DNA from 2 places in the Arthrobacter glycogeni genome. Region 2 is predicted to be linked to the other one. Evidence: riboswitches for the same ligand, from Rfam matches in the RefSeq annotation. Region 2 holds a riboswitch; the other holds the start of a gene.
The links. Region 2 has a riboswitch for thiamine pyrophosphate ahead of thiC (phosphomethylpyrimidine synthase ThiC). Riboswitches for the same ligand answer to the same signal wherever they lie in the genome.

Region 1 (7,715 bases), 120 kb from region 2:
AGCCGGCTGAAGGTGCTTTCCCTCGCCCAGGTGCGGTCTCCGGCCCCGAAACCGCGCGCCTCCATGGCGACCGCCAGCCGGGTGGCACGGCGGATAGCCTGCACGATCAGGCCAAACGCCTGCCCAAGAAAGCTTTTCAGCCGGGCCACCGGGTTACCTTCAGACCCGACGCCCCGTGCATGCCGGGCCAGTCCGAGGGTCCGCCACTCATCGACCAGCAACCCGACAAGCCGCAACCCCGCCAGGGCACCCAACACAAAGCGGTGCGGCAGCCGCAGCTTTTGCGCCAGCGCATCGGCCAGATCTGTCGGGTCGGTGGTGCTCAGCAGTAAAATACCGGGAAGGGCGATGGCCAGCCCGCGTAGACCAATGGCGATCCCCGAGTTCACCGAGTCCTGGGTGAACAGGATCGGCCCAATTTCCAGCAGGACCGCGCCGGTCTTCTCGGCCAGCAGTGCCGTGCCGTAGGCGGCGACCACCGCTGCCGCCACCAGGGGCCAGGTCCGCTTCAGCAGTTGCCAGGCGCTGATGCCGCTCAGCGGCAGCAGCAGCAGTTCACACCCGAGGACGACGGCGGCGCTCACCCAATCGATGCTGAGCATCACCACGATCGTTACCAGCACAGCGGCGAACAGCTTCGACAACGGGTTGGCCCGTGACAGCAGCCGTCCCGTGAGCTGGGGGGTCAGAACATTGACGCTCACAACGTCGCCTCCAGCACGGCCCGGCGATCGTCGACCCGCAGCACCCGGCTCCCCAGCGCTGCGGTGAATTCCTGGTCATGCGTGACCGCGAGGAGGCTGCCGCCGTTGTGGATCAGTTCCGCCAGCAGTGCCACCAGTTCCGCCCAAGTGTTGGCATCCTGCCCGAAGGTGGGCTCGTCCAGCACCAGGATGTCAGGATCGGTGACCAGCATGGTCGCCACCGAGAGCCTCCGCTTTTCGCCGCCGGACAGCGTGAACGGGTTGGCCTGCAACAGCGAGGTCAGCCTGAGCCGCTCGGCGATGGGATCCACCCGCCGTCGCACTGCTGCCTCGTCGCTGCCCGCCAACCGCCGGGGACCAAACTCCAGCTCGTCGATCACCCGGTGGGTCAGGAACTGGTGTTCGGGTTCCTGAAAGACCGTTCCGATGCGGGTCACCAGTTGCGCCGACTTCCAGGCGTGCGGATTGCTCCCGATGCCACGGGTTAGCGCGGGTGCCGCCTCCAACCGGCCGCCCCGCGTCGGTAGCAGGCCAGCGAGGGTCAGTGCAAGCGTCGACTTCCCTCCCCCGTTGGGACCGACAATTCCCAGAGAGCATCCTGCGCTCAGGGTGACATTGACGCCGTCGAGCACGGCCGGGCCGCGCTTGGTCCGCGCCACCGCGAGTCCGCTCGCTGCGAGCAGCGCTTCCCCCGGCTCGGGCCGCAGCACGGGGGGCGTCCGTTGTTGGCCGGGGATCCACACTCCGGCTTCCGCCAGCCGGGCGCGGGCCGCCGGGTCGGTGAGCACCGTGCCGGGCGGTCCATCAGCGAGGATACCGCCGTCGGCCGCAAGCACCACCACCCGGTCCACCACGTCGGCCCACACGGCCACCCGGTGCTCCACCACCACGAACGTGGCGCCGGTGCGGTCCAGGACCCGCACGACGGCGTCGCGTACCTCCAGCACGCCGGCCGGGTCGAGGTTAGCCGTGGGTTCGTCGAGGAGCAGCAACCCCGGCTGCATCGCCAGCACTGCCGCCAGCGCCAGGCGTTGCTTCTGGCCCCCGGAGAGTGCCGTTGTCGGATGGTTCAGGGGGACGGCCAGCCCGACGTCGTCGAGCGCGCGTCGGACACGTTCCCAAATCTCCGTCCGGGGAACGGCTTGGTTCTCGGCACCAAAAGCCACCTCGTCGCCCACCCTGGCCAGCACGATCTGCGTGTCGGGGTCCTGGAGGACCAGTCCGGCGCGCCCGCGCACTGCCCCCGGGGGCTGGCCATCGAGGGTGAGGGACCCGTGCTGTTCGCCCTGCCCCTCGTCCCCGAGGACCCCGGCCAGCCCGTGCAGCAGGGTCGATTTCCCTGACCCGGACGCACCCAACAGCAACACCCGCTCACCAGGCGCGACCGCCAGGTCAAGGTCCTGGACCGCGGGGATCTTGCGCCCGGCGTGGCGCCAACTCCAGCCCTGCGCGCTGATGCTGACGGCCGGAGCGCTGACCAGTTCAGCCATCCCGGTTAGACGTCAGCCGTTCGTCCGGAGGCGAAAGCCGAGAGGACTCCCGTTTTGGCCAGGGCTCGGACCGCCAGCCAGGAGACCAACCCGGCAATCACTACCCCCGAGATGGCAGCGAATGCCACGTACATCAACTGCCACTCCACCGCCCACAGCGCGTTGTAGAGGACGTTCTCGCTGATCGCCAAGGCGAGCCCGGAGCCGAGGCCCGCAAGCAGTGCCACGCCAAGGTTCCACGTGCGGTACAGAAAGAGCAGGAAGATCAGCTCCGCGCCGATCCCCTGGATGAGGCCGGACAACAGGGTGGTCAGTCCGAACTGGGTGCCGAGCATCGCCGAAACGGCTGCTGCCAGCACCTCGCAGTAGATGGCGGCGCCCGGTTTCCTGATGATGAGGCCCCCGAGGACTCCGGCGATCAGCCAGCCGCCGGTGTAGAGACCGGCCAGTGGAGGGAAGGCACCGGTGAGGGCTGAAATACCCGTGTAGCCAGCCGACCAGGCGAAAAACACCACCCCGACGGCGACCGCCACCACCGAGGCGACCACGATATCGACCACCCGCCATTGATTGCGGGTCCGAAAGGTGGGGGTGCTGTGGGTCTGTGCTGTTGATGAAGCCATGAAGAATCCTCCTGAGGTGCAGGAGGGGAGGGTAGACCGGCCCGCAGCAATGCCGCTGGCCGGGCACCCTGAGATACTCGACTCCCTTCGCCGGTACTAGCCGGATCAGGTTCGAGGGTCTGCGGCAGTCCGCACTCTCAGCGCCCGCCCACCTGGATGGACGGCGCTCCCCTGTCGTATGTTTAGCAATCTCGACTCTACACCCGTGGTGTTCCTGGCTGCCAACGCGGCAGGGATGGGAGAGTCCGATGGCGGGAGGCGCGTCGTCGTAGCCGGAGGGAAACGCTAGGCTTGGAAAAAAGCCACCACCGAAGGAGAAACCCATGAATCAGCTTATGAAACTGCTCGGCGTTGCGCTGAGCCTTGGCGCTGGCATTGTTGGCGCCAAGCTAGTGGATTTTATCTGGCATAAGGCCACCGGCAAATCGACACCAAAGGAAGAGGATGCCCTCGAAAACAGCCTGCGTTCCGCCATCGCGTTCGCTCTGATCTCGGGAGCCGTGCGTGCCGTTTTACAGGTGCTGACCAACCGCACCACCCAGAAGGCAGCCCTGCGCTTCGCGAAGACCCGCAATCTGACGTAGACAGTACTACGTATCCTCGGGGCGCTCGGTCGGTTTCCGACCGGGCGCCCTTTTGTTGGCCGCACGCTCCACTACCTCATCCAGTTCGTCCATGCTGAGCAGATCACGCCTCATGTGCTTGGTCCGGTAGCCTGCCCGGCCCACCATGTGTGCTGAGACCGGGACGGTCAGCAGCATGAAAATCCAGCACACCACCAGGACAGGAACCAACACCCAACTGCGCAGTTGCAGCCCCATCGCCAGCAGGAACAAGAGCAACCCCAGTACCTGTGGTTTGGTGGCCGCGTGCATCCGGGTCAGCAGGTCAGGGAACCGGAGCAGTCCGATCCCGGCCGCCAACGACATCAGAGCTCCACCCATGAGCAGCAGGGCGGTCAGGGCATCGGTCACTGTGTCGCTCATGTCCTGCTCCTGTCCGTGACAAAGCGGGCCACGGTGACCGAACCGATGAACCCGATCACCGAGATGGCGACCAGGAGCACCACATTATCTAGATGCCGGTTGACGGCCATGTCCATGGCGAGCGCTCCACCGATGGTTGCAAGCAGCACGTCGATGGCCAGCACCCGGTCCAGGATCGACGGGCCGCGGGCAATCCGGTAAAGCGCACACAGGGCCGCCAGGATGAGGAATCCTCCGGCGATGGTGATAGCAGCGACCATCATGTATTGGCCCCTCCTTGGTGGTTCGCGTTCTCCGCGGCAAAGCGCATTTCGGTCTTCAGCAACACGAGGTCGTCCCGGGTTCCCATCATCCGGATGAGCCAGGCTTCGGTGGCGCGCACATCAGCTCGGATCTTTGCAGCGTCCTCGGGCGTTGCGACGTTCAGGCAATGCAGGTACAGGGTGGACGTAGACCGGTCCACCTCGACGATCAAGGACCCTGGAATCAGGGACAGCGCGTGGCCAGTGGCGGTCACCAACAGGTCAGACTGGCTGCGCAGCCGCACCGCGACAACAGCGTTGACGAGCCGTGGACCGCGGGTAACGGAGAGCCAGAACACCTCGAAGCTCGCGACTACAAGTTTGTAGATAAAGCGCCCCGTGAAGGGCACCGCGTACAGCACATTGAACCGGCCACTGAGCTCCACCGGCGGAAGGTAGAGCAGGTTGGCAACCCCGTAGGCGATCAGTCCGCCAAAGACGAGGTTGCCTACGCTGAAGTCCTGCCACAGGGCGCCCCAGACGATCACCAGCCAGATAATCAAAGGCAATTCGGTGATGAAGGGGATCCGCTGCCGACTCATGGAGTGCTCCCCTCGCCGAGGACAGCATCGATGTAGTCGGTGCGCTCCAGCATGTTCCGTGCAGCATTGTCGCTGATTTCGAAGAGCGGCCCTGCCAGCAGCGTCAGGAGCACGCCCAGCCCGACCAGCCCCATCGTTGGGCCGACCATGGTACGGGGCAGCAGGTCTACCGGATTCCGCCCTGAGAATCGGCCGGTGGATTCGCCGTTGACGCGCTGCGAGGTGCGAACCGAGGAGCCATCAGCTTTGGTGGCCAGCAGGATCGGATCCGGGTGGAGGGCGTCTTCGGGGCGACGCCAGAACGCGCGGTTCCAGACCCGGGCTACCGCCAGCAGGGTCAGCAGGCTGGTGAGCACACTGGCGGCGACGGCACTGTAGGCGATCGGCGAACCCAGCTCCACCCCGGCCTGCAGGATGCCTAGCTTGCCCAGGAAACCTGAGAAGGGAGGGATGCCGGCCAGGTTCATCGCCGGGATGAAGAAAAGGACGCCCAGCAAGGGGGATATCCTGGCAAGCCCACCGAGACGGTCCATGTTGGCGGTCCCACCGCGGCGTTCGATGAGCCCGGTGACCAGGAACAGGCTGGTCTGCACCGTGATGTGGTGAGCCACATAGAAGATCGCGGCGCCCAACCCGACCACTGTCGAGATCGCCAGCCCAAAAATCATGAACCCGATGTGGCTAACCAGGGTGAAGGACAACATTCGTTTGATGTCCGCCTGAGCCAGGGCACCCAGGATCCCCACCAGCATGGTGAGGATGGCTACCACCATCAGCAAGGTGTTGATCCGGTCCCCAGGAAAGAGCAGCGTCTCGGTGCGCACCATCGCGTAGACGCCAACCTTGGTGAGCAACCCGGCGAACACGGCGGTAACGGGCGCGGGCGCCGTCGGGTAGGAGTCCGGGAGCCAGAAGGAGAGTGGGAACACCGCCGCCTTGATCCCGAAGGCGACCAGCAGCATCAGGTGCAGCATCATCTGGGTGGAGGGGTCTATCTCGCCGAGCTTGATCGCGAGGTCTGCCAGGTTGATAGTGCCGGTGGCGGCATAGATCATGCCAATCGCGATGAGGAAGAGCAGGGAGGACACCACGCTGACGACCACATAGGTGACGCCCGCCCGGATCCGTGGCGTGGTTCCGCCCAGGGTCATCAGGACGTAGCTTGCGGTCAGCAGGATCTCAAAGCCCACGTACAGGTTGAAGAGGTCTCCGGACATGAAAGCGTTGGAGACGCCGGCCACCAGGATCAGGTAGGTGGGGTGGAAGATCGAAATCGGTCCGTCTTCATCGCCGTCCGTCATACCCTGCCCGGTAGCGTAGATCAGCACGGCGAGGCTGACGGCCGTGGAGATGACCAGCATCAGGGCCGAGAATTGGTCGACAACCAGGGTGATCCCGAACGGCGGCATCCACCCGCCGATGAACACCGCCGTCGCCCCATGGTTGGCGGCATTGTGCAGCAGAAACAGTTCGAGCACCAGGGTGATACTGAGAGTCGAGATGCTGACCGCGCGCTGGGACCGGGAATGACGGATCAGTAGAAAGGCAATTGCCGCGCCGAGGAACGGCAAGACTACGGCCAACGGTGCGAGGCTTGCGATGTTCACCGGGACTCCTTCGGGTCGGAGGGAGGGCTGAGGACTCCGGCGTTTTGAGATCCAGGGGCTTCCTCAGCTTCCTCCAGCGGAGTGAATTCTGTTGTCTCCTCGGGAACGTCGGCGTCGTCTTCGGCATCGAAGCTGCCCTGGCTCGCCACCCTGCGGTCTTCCATGTCATCCTGGACCTCGTCGCGACGGCCCAGCACCCAGGACCGGTAGATGATGCCCAGCATGAAAGCCGTCACGGCGAAGGAGATCACAATGGACGTGAGGATCAGCGCCTGGGGCAGCGGATCGGAGTAGTCCTCGGCGGGAATGTCCGCCGAAAACAGCGGAGCGACGCCCGCTTGGCCCCCGGTCGAAAGAAGCAGGATGTTGGCGCCGTTGGCAAGGAGAATCAGGCCCAGAAGTACCCTGGTCAGGCTGCGTTCCAATAGGAGGTAGATGCCTGCCGCGAACAGGGCGGCCATCACCACCAGCAGGGTGATGTTCACGCTCATCGGACCACTCCCTCGCCGGATTCGGTGTGTTCTTGCTGTTGGGCCTGCATGTCGTCCGGGTCGTCGGTCGCTGAAAGGCCTTCGCTGCGCTCATCAATCTCCGATCCGAGGCTGCGCAGCACGTCGAGGACCAGCCCCACCACCACCAGGTAGACACCGATATCGAAGATCGTGGAGGTGACGAATTTGACGTCCCCGAAGACGGGCATGGTGAATTCGAGGATGGCGCTTTGCAGGATCTGGCCGCCCAGAAGGACGGGCACGACGGCGGTCAGCGACGCGGTGGCCATTCCCGTTCCCAGCAGGACGCCCGCACTGACCGGGCTGGCCTCTGCAAGCTCGAAGCGTCCACCGGCCAGGTACCGCACGGTGAGGGCCAGCCCCGCCATCAGGCCACCAGCGAACCCGCCGCCCGGAAGATTATGGCCGGCAAGGAGCAGGTAAATCGAGAAGATGATGATCGAGTGGAAGAGCAGCCGGGTGACCACTTCGAAGATGATGGAGCGGCGTTCGGGAGCGAGGGTGCGGCCTGCGACCAGCCAGGCGTCGCGGGAAACCGACGAGAACTTCCGCGCCAGTTCCAAGGCTGCAGCTTCCCGGCCGAACTTGGCAATCGGCTCCTGTCCACGGTCAACAGTTCCGGATTTGACGCTCTTCGCCCGCTGGCGGGTGTCGCCGCGCCCGCGGATGAAGATCAGGCTGGCAATGCCCGTGGCAGCGATGGCCAGGACGGAGATTTCGCCGTAGGTGTCCCACGCCCGGATATCCACGAGCGTGACGTTGACGATGTTCTCTCCGCCGCCGTCGTCGTAGGCCAACGCAGGGTATTCCAGCGACACCGGGACGGCGACGCGGGAGGCCATGGAGGACATGGCGATCGCGGCCATCACCAGGCCGAAGGAGATGCCCAGCACCGCTCGCAGCAACCGGTACCGGCCAGGTTCCCGCTGCCACAGCCGGGCTGGCAGGG
Region 2 (7,715 bases):
TCAGGCAGACCTGAAAAGTATCGCCGCCCTGGGCGGATATGGGATGGCCGTTGTCACCTCCCTCGTGGCGCAGAACACCCGTGGTGTCCGCTCCGTACACACGCCCCCGGCAGAGTTTCTGGCCGAACAACTTGAAGCGGTCAGTGATGACGTGGCGATCGATGCGGTGAAAATCGGCATGCTTGGGGATACCGCCTCTATTGCCGTCGTTCGCGCGTGGCTTGACCGGGTGCGGCCGCCGGTGGTGGTTCTGGACCCGATTATGATCGCCACCAGCGGGGACAGGCTCATTGCCGTCGACGCCGAGGCCGCACTGCGGGAGCTGGTAGGCCAGGCGGATCTGGTCACCCCTAATCTTCCCGAGCTGGCGGGCCTCCTGGATGAACCTGTCGCCGCGGATTGGCTCGCAGCTATTGAACAGGGCCGGAACTTGTCCCGGGCTTGCGGGACCGTTGTGCTCGTCAAGGGAGGTCATCTGGCAGGGGTTACCAGTCCCGACGCCCTCGTGCATGCTACCGGCGTCCTAGGTGCTATGGGAGGAGACGTTGTCGAGTTCTCTTCCGCGCGGGTATCCACAAGGAACACTCACGGAACTGGATGTTCGCTGTCCTCCGCCGTCGCCACCGTCATGGCTCGCACCGGTGAGTGGTCCGTTGCTGTTACCCAGGCCAAGGACTGGCTGCAGGACGCACTTATCCACGCCGACGAATTAGACGTTGGGCAGGGCAACGGGCCGATTAACCACTTCCATCGGTTATGGACCGCAACGGGAACAACAACGCGCTGAAGGCGGTAACCACCATCAGCAGAGTTGGCGTGTCCTGTTGGTTTCGGGTCCGATGAATCCGCCGACGGCCACCAGAATCCCGGCGAAAGCGAGCAGCACCGCGATGGCTTCGTGCCGTCCCATCATGTCCTGCAACGGGGGGAGGTAGTACGGGTAGAGGGCGGGAAGGACGATGGAAAGGCTGTACCCGACGCCATACCCGCTGGACCGCACCGCCGCCGGGAAGCGTTCAACGAGGTAGGCGCCCACGGGCCCGTATCCGGAAACCGTCACTATCTGCAGGGCCACCACCAGCACCACCAAGCCGCCGATGCTGGTGGTGGAAAACACGCCAAGGAACGTTATCGGGGCCAGAACCGCTCCAAGCAGACCGAACCCGATGAAAAAGAAGCGCCGCCCGGTGTAGGTCGACGCGTGACCGCAGGCCGCCATGAACACAGCGGACGCCGCGGTGGCACACATCATTGTGAAAGAAATGGCTTTCGCACCCAGGAGCCCATCCAATGCCAGTTCGCTGGTCAGCGTGGGGATCGCCATATAGGTGAAAAGCCACAAGCCACTCATCAACAAAAAGACCTGCCACAGCTCGCGGCGGTGCTCACCAACCAGAATGTCCTTCAGTGGGTTTACCCGCTTGGGCGAACGCTTCCAGACGGGAGAATCCGCAACACGCTTCCGGTAGAAGACCAGCATGCCGAATGCCAGCAAGGATCCGAGCAGGAACGGGATCCGCCAACCCCAAACGTTGTACGCATCCTCGTCCAGCACGGTGAGAAGGCCGAACACCAGGGCCGCAATGCTGGCATTGGCCCACGGCGACATCCACATGATGAGTCCGCTGATCAGGCCGCGTCGTCTTGGTTCCGACCATTCCATCGCGAGCGGAATCGCCGATGTGTACTCGCCGCCCAGGAAGATCCCTCCGACGAATCGTAGGGCAACAATAGCCACCAGTGTCCCGCCGCCAAGAACGGTATGACCGGGAACCAGGGCGATGAGCAGGGTCGTCACCACGATGCCTAACAGCGCCATCTGGGTCGTGGCGGTTCGGCCGATCCGATCCGCTATCGGACCGAAAATTGCGCCCCCCAACGGTCTTCCAAGGAGGGTCGCAATGAAAATCAGTCCTGCGTTGCCTGCCAGATTTTCCGGACCGAACAGGTGGGCGACCGCGGGTGCCAGGGCGATGACGGGTAGGAAAATGTCGAACTGGTCGACGTAGTTGCCGAAGATCCCACCGCGTACGGCTCGCCGCGCATCGAGCGGCATGGTCTTCCTGGGCGCGTCAAGTGCGCGGATATGAGGCATCGATCTCACTTCCTTCGCCGGCATTACCCGGACAGGTTCAACGGTCGAAGCTGCTTCAGCTTCCTCTCAGCCCGTGGCGCGGGCTCCCGTGTGATGTTTGTTCTGCAAACACTAGAGCACGTTGAACGCTTCTCCGACTTTTTTTCCTTTGAACAGCCCCAGGTGCCTGCGTCATGTCCGACATGGGCGGACGGGATGTTAGTGTCGTGACATCCACACGGGTGCCCTATTGCAAGGGCTGAGATTGGGTTGATGCAGCCCTTGACCGTCGAACCTGTCCGGGTCATGCCGGCGAAGGAAGTAGGAACCTTGAGTGCCGTTAATTCGCAGTCCCTTTCATACGTCCACGATTCTGGGCACAGCATTGCTGTGCCCGTCACCGAAATCGCCCTCGAAAACTCGCCGGGCAACCGTCCCAACGAACCACTCCGCGTCTACCGTACCGCCGGCCCCGGCAGCGACCCGGTGGTGGGCCTGCCGCCACTGAGGCAGCCCTGGATCACCGGCCGGAACGACGTCGAGCAGTACCAGGGGCGCGAACGGAACCTGTTCGACGACGGCAAGTCAGCGATCCGTCGCGGGCGTTCCTCCCGGGAGTGGAAGGGTGTGCAGCCCATCCCACTGCGTTCCCGCGACGGCAGGATTGTTACCCAGATGCACTACGCACGTCGCGGGGTCATCACCGAGGAGATGAGGTTCGTCGCGTTGCGCGAAAACTGCGACGTCGAACTGGTCCGGGCCGAAGTCGCAGCCGGGCGCGCGATCATTCCCAACAACATCAACCACCCCGAATCGGAGCCGATGATCATCGGCAAGGCCTTTCTCGTCAAGATCAACGCCAATATCGGCAACTCGGCGGTTACCAGCTCGATCGCCGAGGAAGTCAGCAAGATGCAGTGGGCCACCCAGTGGGGCGCGGACACCGTCATGGACCTTTCCACAGGAGATGACATCCACACCACCCGTGAGTGGCTCATCCGTAACTCCCCGGTGCCCATTGGCACCGTACCCATCTACCAGGCATTGGAAAAGGTAAACGGGGAGGCTAGCGACCTCACCTGGGAAATCTTCCGTGACACTGTTATTGAGCAGTGCGAGCAGGGCGTCGACTATATGACCATCCACGCCGGGGTACTGCTCCGCTACGTTCCGCTCACCGCAGAGCGCGTCACGGGCATCGTCTCCCGCGGCGGGTCGATCATGGCCGGGTGGTGCCTGGCCCACCATCAGGAAAACTTCCTGTACACGCGCTTTGACGAATTATGCGAGATTTTCGCCCGATACGACGTCGCCTTCTCACTCGGAGATGGCCTGCGGCCCGGCTCCATCGCCGACGCTAACGATGCCGCGCAGTTCGCCGAACTGGACACCCTCGCCGAACTCACGAAGCGGGCCCGGGCCTACGACGTCCAGGTCATGGTGGAGGGACCCGGCCACATCCCCTTCCACCTGGTTCGGGAGAACGTGGAAAGGCAACAGGAATTGTGCGACGGCGCGCCGTTCTACACCCTTGGCCCCCTGGTCACCGATATCGCGCCAGGCTACGACCACATCACGTCAGCAATAGGAGCGACCGAAATAGCCCGGTATGGCACCGCCATGCTCTGTTACGTGACGCCGAAGGAACACCTTGGCCTGCCCAATCAGGACGACGTCAAGACCGGAGTGATCACCTATAAGATCGCCGCGCATGCCGCCGATCTGGCGAAAGGACATCCGGGCGCCGGGGATCGGGACGACGCCATCTCGAAGGCACGCTTCGAGTTCCGGTGGCGAGACCAGTTCGCGCTTTCGTTGGACCCCGAGACTGCTGAGCAGTTTCATGACGAAACACTTCCCGCCGAACCGGCGAAGACTGCCCACTTCTGCTCGATGTGCGGACCGAAGTTCTGTTCCATGCGGATCTCCCAGGACATCAGGGACCAGTTTGGAGGCGCCTTGGCGCAGGAAGCTATCGCCGGGATGGCTGGTAAGTCCACCGAATTTCGCGCCGCCGGGGGCAAGGTCTATCTTCCCGCGCCGGTCCTCCCCCGAAACTAGGAGTCAGCGGGCGGGCCAAGGAGCGCAGTGGAGACGGCGGGTCGGTTCAACTCCGGATTAAGCCGAAAAGTCGGATGAGAGCACTTGACCCCCACCTTGGTCGCGCACGATGAAACCGACAGCTTCATCACGCAGCACGGCGGCGTTAAGGTTGCAGCGGACCTCCCCGTCGGTGCCTACGAAGGCCCCGGCGGGGTATTCCGCCCCGTCCTCTCCAAGCACCACAACCTCGTAGCGCCCGCCTGGCTGGAGTCCCGTTGCAGTGAGCTGGACTTCCACCCCCCACGTATGGTCGATCAGGTCTGCCGTTGCTTCGATGTCTGCTGTCTCGACGATTTGGACAGCCTCAAGGGGCACCCTGGGTTGCGGATCCGCCGCGGCAAGGTTCAATCCGATCACGACGGCGGCCGTAGCGGCTGCGGCACCCAACGCCGAGACCAGCGCGGTGCGGGCGGTCCCGTTCATGCCTGACCGGTGTTCCTCCCCTTTGATCAGGTCCTCGATCTGCTGTCCCAGTCCGAGGGGAGGCATCACCGGATCGGGAACAGGGCCCCGTACCAGGGCTAGCGCTGAAACGGCCGCCGCCAGCTCCTCAAGCTCGGCGCGGCAGGTGGGACACCCGGTCAGGTGGACCCTCATGTCGTATTCCTCGGCCGGTGAGAGGTGGCCGAGGGCGTACGCGCCCAGGGATTCGCGCAGTCCGCGATGATCGGGGTGGTCCGTCACGGGGTCATCTCCAATTCTTCCATCACAATTCGTAGGGCTTTGAGCCCGTAAAACACCCGGCTACGTAAGGTGCTGACGGGGATCCCCAGCTCGGCTGCTACCTCGGCGTACGGGCGGTCGGCCAGGTAGGTTTCGGTAAGGGCATGCCGGTGTTCCTGGCCCAGCCGTCTCAGTGCTTCCTCTACGATCCATCCCCGCAATAGACGATCGCTGGGGTCGGGTACCACCGGTCCAGTGTGCTCGGTGAACGTCAGATCCACGACGTTACTCTGCCACGGACGCGCGGCCGCGGCGCGTGAGTGATCAATGACCACGTTGCGGGCGATCGAGAACAGCCACACCCGCAGCGATGACAGTGACGGATCATAACGGTCCCTCGCCCGCCAGGCGCGGAGGAAGGTTTCCTGGACCACGTCCTGGGCAACGCCGTCGTCGCCCAAGGACCTGAGCGCGAACCGGTACAGCTCGGCACCATGGGCGACGTAGGCATCATGCACACCTTCCTCGCGTGACAGCGAGGGCGTTCGGTTAGCCGCTCGAATCAGGTTTCTCATCTTCAGCAGTTGCGCTTCACGTCGCCCGGACAGGTGATCCATCGAAAACAACTGCCCTTCGGACTGTCGATCTTCGTCGGTTGTGCACGAGACTCCCCTTTTGATTCCTACCTGGCTAGCGCGTTGTCAATAGTATGTACGGAGGCGGTGGAGTCCGCGTTGAACCTCGATGGGAAAAACTCGTCAGCAAGTTCTTCAACGGCTGCCTACCCGCCGACGTATCTACAGGTGTACCCACGCCGTTGGGACCGGCCGTACCGGCCGACAACCGTAGGAGACCCTCATGCGCATCAGCAACCGTACCGGAGCAATTGCGACTATCACCGTCGCTGCCCTGAGCCTGGGCACCCCACTCGCCTTCGCCAATTACGACGGCGGCTGGGGAGATTACGATCGTGGAGGCGTCAAGGCCGCCTCCTACATCAACCCGGACATCGGCGCAGCGACGGAGAACGCCGACGTCAACCGGGACTCGTCCTGCTTTTCCCCCGACCAGCGCGATGACCAGCGCCTGAGCGATCCCGGCACCGCCAACCGTAACGTCCACAACGATGCCTGCTTCCTCGATAACCGGGGCAATAAGGTCAGCGGCCCGGCGTCCTATCAAAGCTTCGGTGCCGGGTTCATCAGTGCTTGCCCGGACCCCGACGGCGCTGGACCCGAGTTCGCCATCCTTCGCGACACCAACGGTGACGGTCGAAACGACCTCTGCTTCCAATCCGCTTATCAGACACGGGGAACCGCGGGGGACTTCGAGTTCCACGCCCGGTTGAACAACACCACGACCACCGGCAGCCAGTACGTCGTATGGTGCGCCGACGCCGATAGGAACGGCTGCCGTGACGAGGACGTCAAGGACGACATCAGGATTGACTGGAACAACGGGCAGCCCACCGGCGACCGTTACAGCTGGAGCCGCTAACCGAGTGACGTGGCTGCGGAGGCGAGGGCCTCTGCAGCCACATCATCGGCTGCGACCCACCGCGCCAGCGGTGACCGCCGGAACACTCTGCCGAACTCCCCGCCAGTCGTTGCGCGCCCGCGCAATGCTGTGGGTAACGTGGCTTTCAGGACGTTGCCCACTGTTTCCTTCGAGGTCACCCGGGGTTGATCTCAGATTCGCTCTAGCTCCATAGCGTTGCTCTCATCAGGCAGTTGTGATGGGAGAAGCGGACCACATGGCATCAGAAGTAATTGTGCGGCGGCGAAAGCGGCAGCGCATGGAGCGCCTGTGGCTACCGGCAATCTATTTGGCCCCCACCCTGGTGTTGCTGTGGGCCTTTGACATCTATCCGATTCTTCTATCCGCGTGGATGAGCCTATGGCGCTGGGGCATCCAGCCCGAGCAATTCATCGGTCTGGACAACTACATCAGGATTGCCGAGCAGATCGGTGACCGCCCGGGAGGTGCCCCCGGGGAAGTTGGCCAGAGCCTTGTGGTCACCGGCTTTTACGTCCTGGGGACCGTACCTGCGACCATCGTGATCGCCTTCGTGATAGCTAATCTGCTCAATTCGAAGGTTCGGTTCCTGGCGGCGCTGCGTACCGCCTACTTTGTCCCGTACATCACGTCCACAGTCGCGGCGGGGTTGGCGTTTGTCTGGCTGCTCAATCCCCAGGTAGGAGTCCTCAATTCGGTCATGGAATGGCTGGGACTGCCCCCGCAACAGTGGCTTCTGGACCCCGACCCTCTAGTACCCAAACTGCTCGGTGCAGCGGGTATTGGCTGGCCCGACGGCGTTCCCGGGTTCCTGGCGGGTCCCAGCGTTGCCTTGGTGTGCGTCATGGCGTTCAGCGTGTGGAACACGCTCGGTTTCGCCGTCGTCATCATCCTGGCCGGCTTGATTACGATCGATCCTCAGGTGAAAGAGGCCGCGAGGATGGATGGGGTGAACTCCTGGCAGATGGCCACCCGCATCACCATGCCGCTGGTTTCACCAACCCTGTTCCTGCTCCTGGTGGTGTCCACCATCCGGTCTTTCCAGAGTTTCAATGAGGTATACGTTCTCACGAGCGGCGGTGGCTACGGGGCAGGTGCAGGCTCGCCACTGGATTCAACCCTGACGCTACCGGTGCTCATCTTCCGCCACCTCTACGAGCGTCCCAGCTCGGTGGGATTCGCCGCGGCGCTGTCGATGCTCCTGTTCCTCCTTCTGTTGATCGTCACCCTGGTGCAATTTCGGTTCGCTGAGCGCCGGGTGCATTACGACTGAGTCCCCTTCGGAATTCCAGACCTCACCACCATCAGACTGAGAAGGCGGAACTGTCCGTGGCACTGCACACCATCGAAAGTACGACTG

Region 1: it holds a riboswitch for thiamine pyrophosphate, as region 2 does, so the genes downstream of both, ACX80G_RS05520 (ECF transporter S component) here and thiC (phosphomethylpyrimidine synthase ThiC) in region 2, are expected to answer to the same signal.

The regions. Positions count from the first base shown of each region.
Region 1 covers NZ_JBTNDV010000004.1:15,425-23,139, forward strand. The annotation lists gene ACX80G_RS05510 (energy-coupling factor transporter transmembrane component T family protein) at 1-704, opposite strand, end outside; gene ACX80G_RS05515 (ABC transporter ATP-binding protein) at 701-2,194, opposite strand; gene ACX80G_RS05520 (ECF transporter S component) at 2,200-2,817, opposite strand; TPP riboswitch at 2,883-3,000, opposite strand; gene ACX80G_RS05525 (DUF4235 domain-containing protein) at 3,141-3,401, shown strand; gene mnhG (monovalent cation/H(+) antiporter subunit G) at 3,408-3,803, opposite strand; gene ACX80G_RS05535 (MrpF/PhaF family protein) at 3,800-4,063, opposite strand; gene ACX80G_RS05540 (Na+/H+ antiporter subunit E) at 4,063-4,647, opposite strand; gene ACX80G_RS05545 (Na+/H+ antiporter subunit D) at 4,644-6,254, opposite strand; gene ACX80G_RS05550 (Na(+)/H(+) antiporter subunit C) at 6,251-6,745, opposite strand; gene ACX80G_RS05555 (Na+/H+ antiporter subunit A) at 6,742-7,715, opposite strand, start outside.
Region 2 covers NZ_JBTNDV010000004.1:137,679-145,393, forward strand. The annotation lists gene thiD (bifunctional hydroxymethylpyrimidine kinase/phosphomethylpyrimidine kinase) at 1-787, shown strand, start outside; gene ACX80G_RS06135 (MFS transporter) at 803-2,095, opposite strand; TPP riboswitch at 2,088-2,195, opposite strand; TPP riboswitch at 2,303-2,412, shown strand; gene thiC (phosphomethylpyrimidine synthase ThiC) at 2,405-4,135, shown strand; gene ACX80G_RS06145 (zf-HC2 domain-containing protein) at 4,193-4,861, opposite strand; gene ACX80G_RS06150 (sigma-70 family RNA polymerase sigma factor) at 4,858-5,457, opposite strand; gene ACX80G_RS06155 (hypothetical protein) at 5,699-6,337, shown strand; gene ACX80G_RS06160 (carbohydrate ABC transporter permease) at 6,594-7,628, shown strand; gene ACX80G_RS06165 (carbohydrate ABC transporter permease) at 7,685-7,715, shown strand, end outside.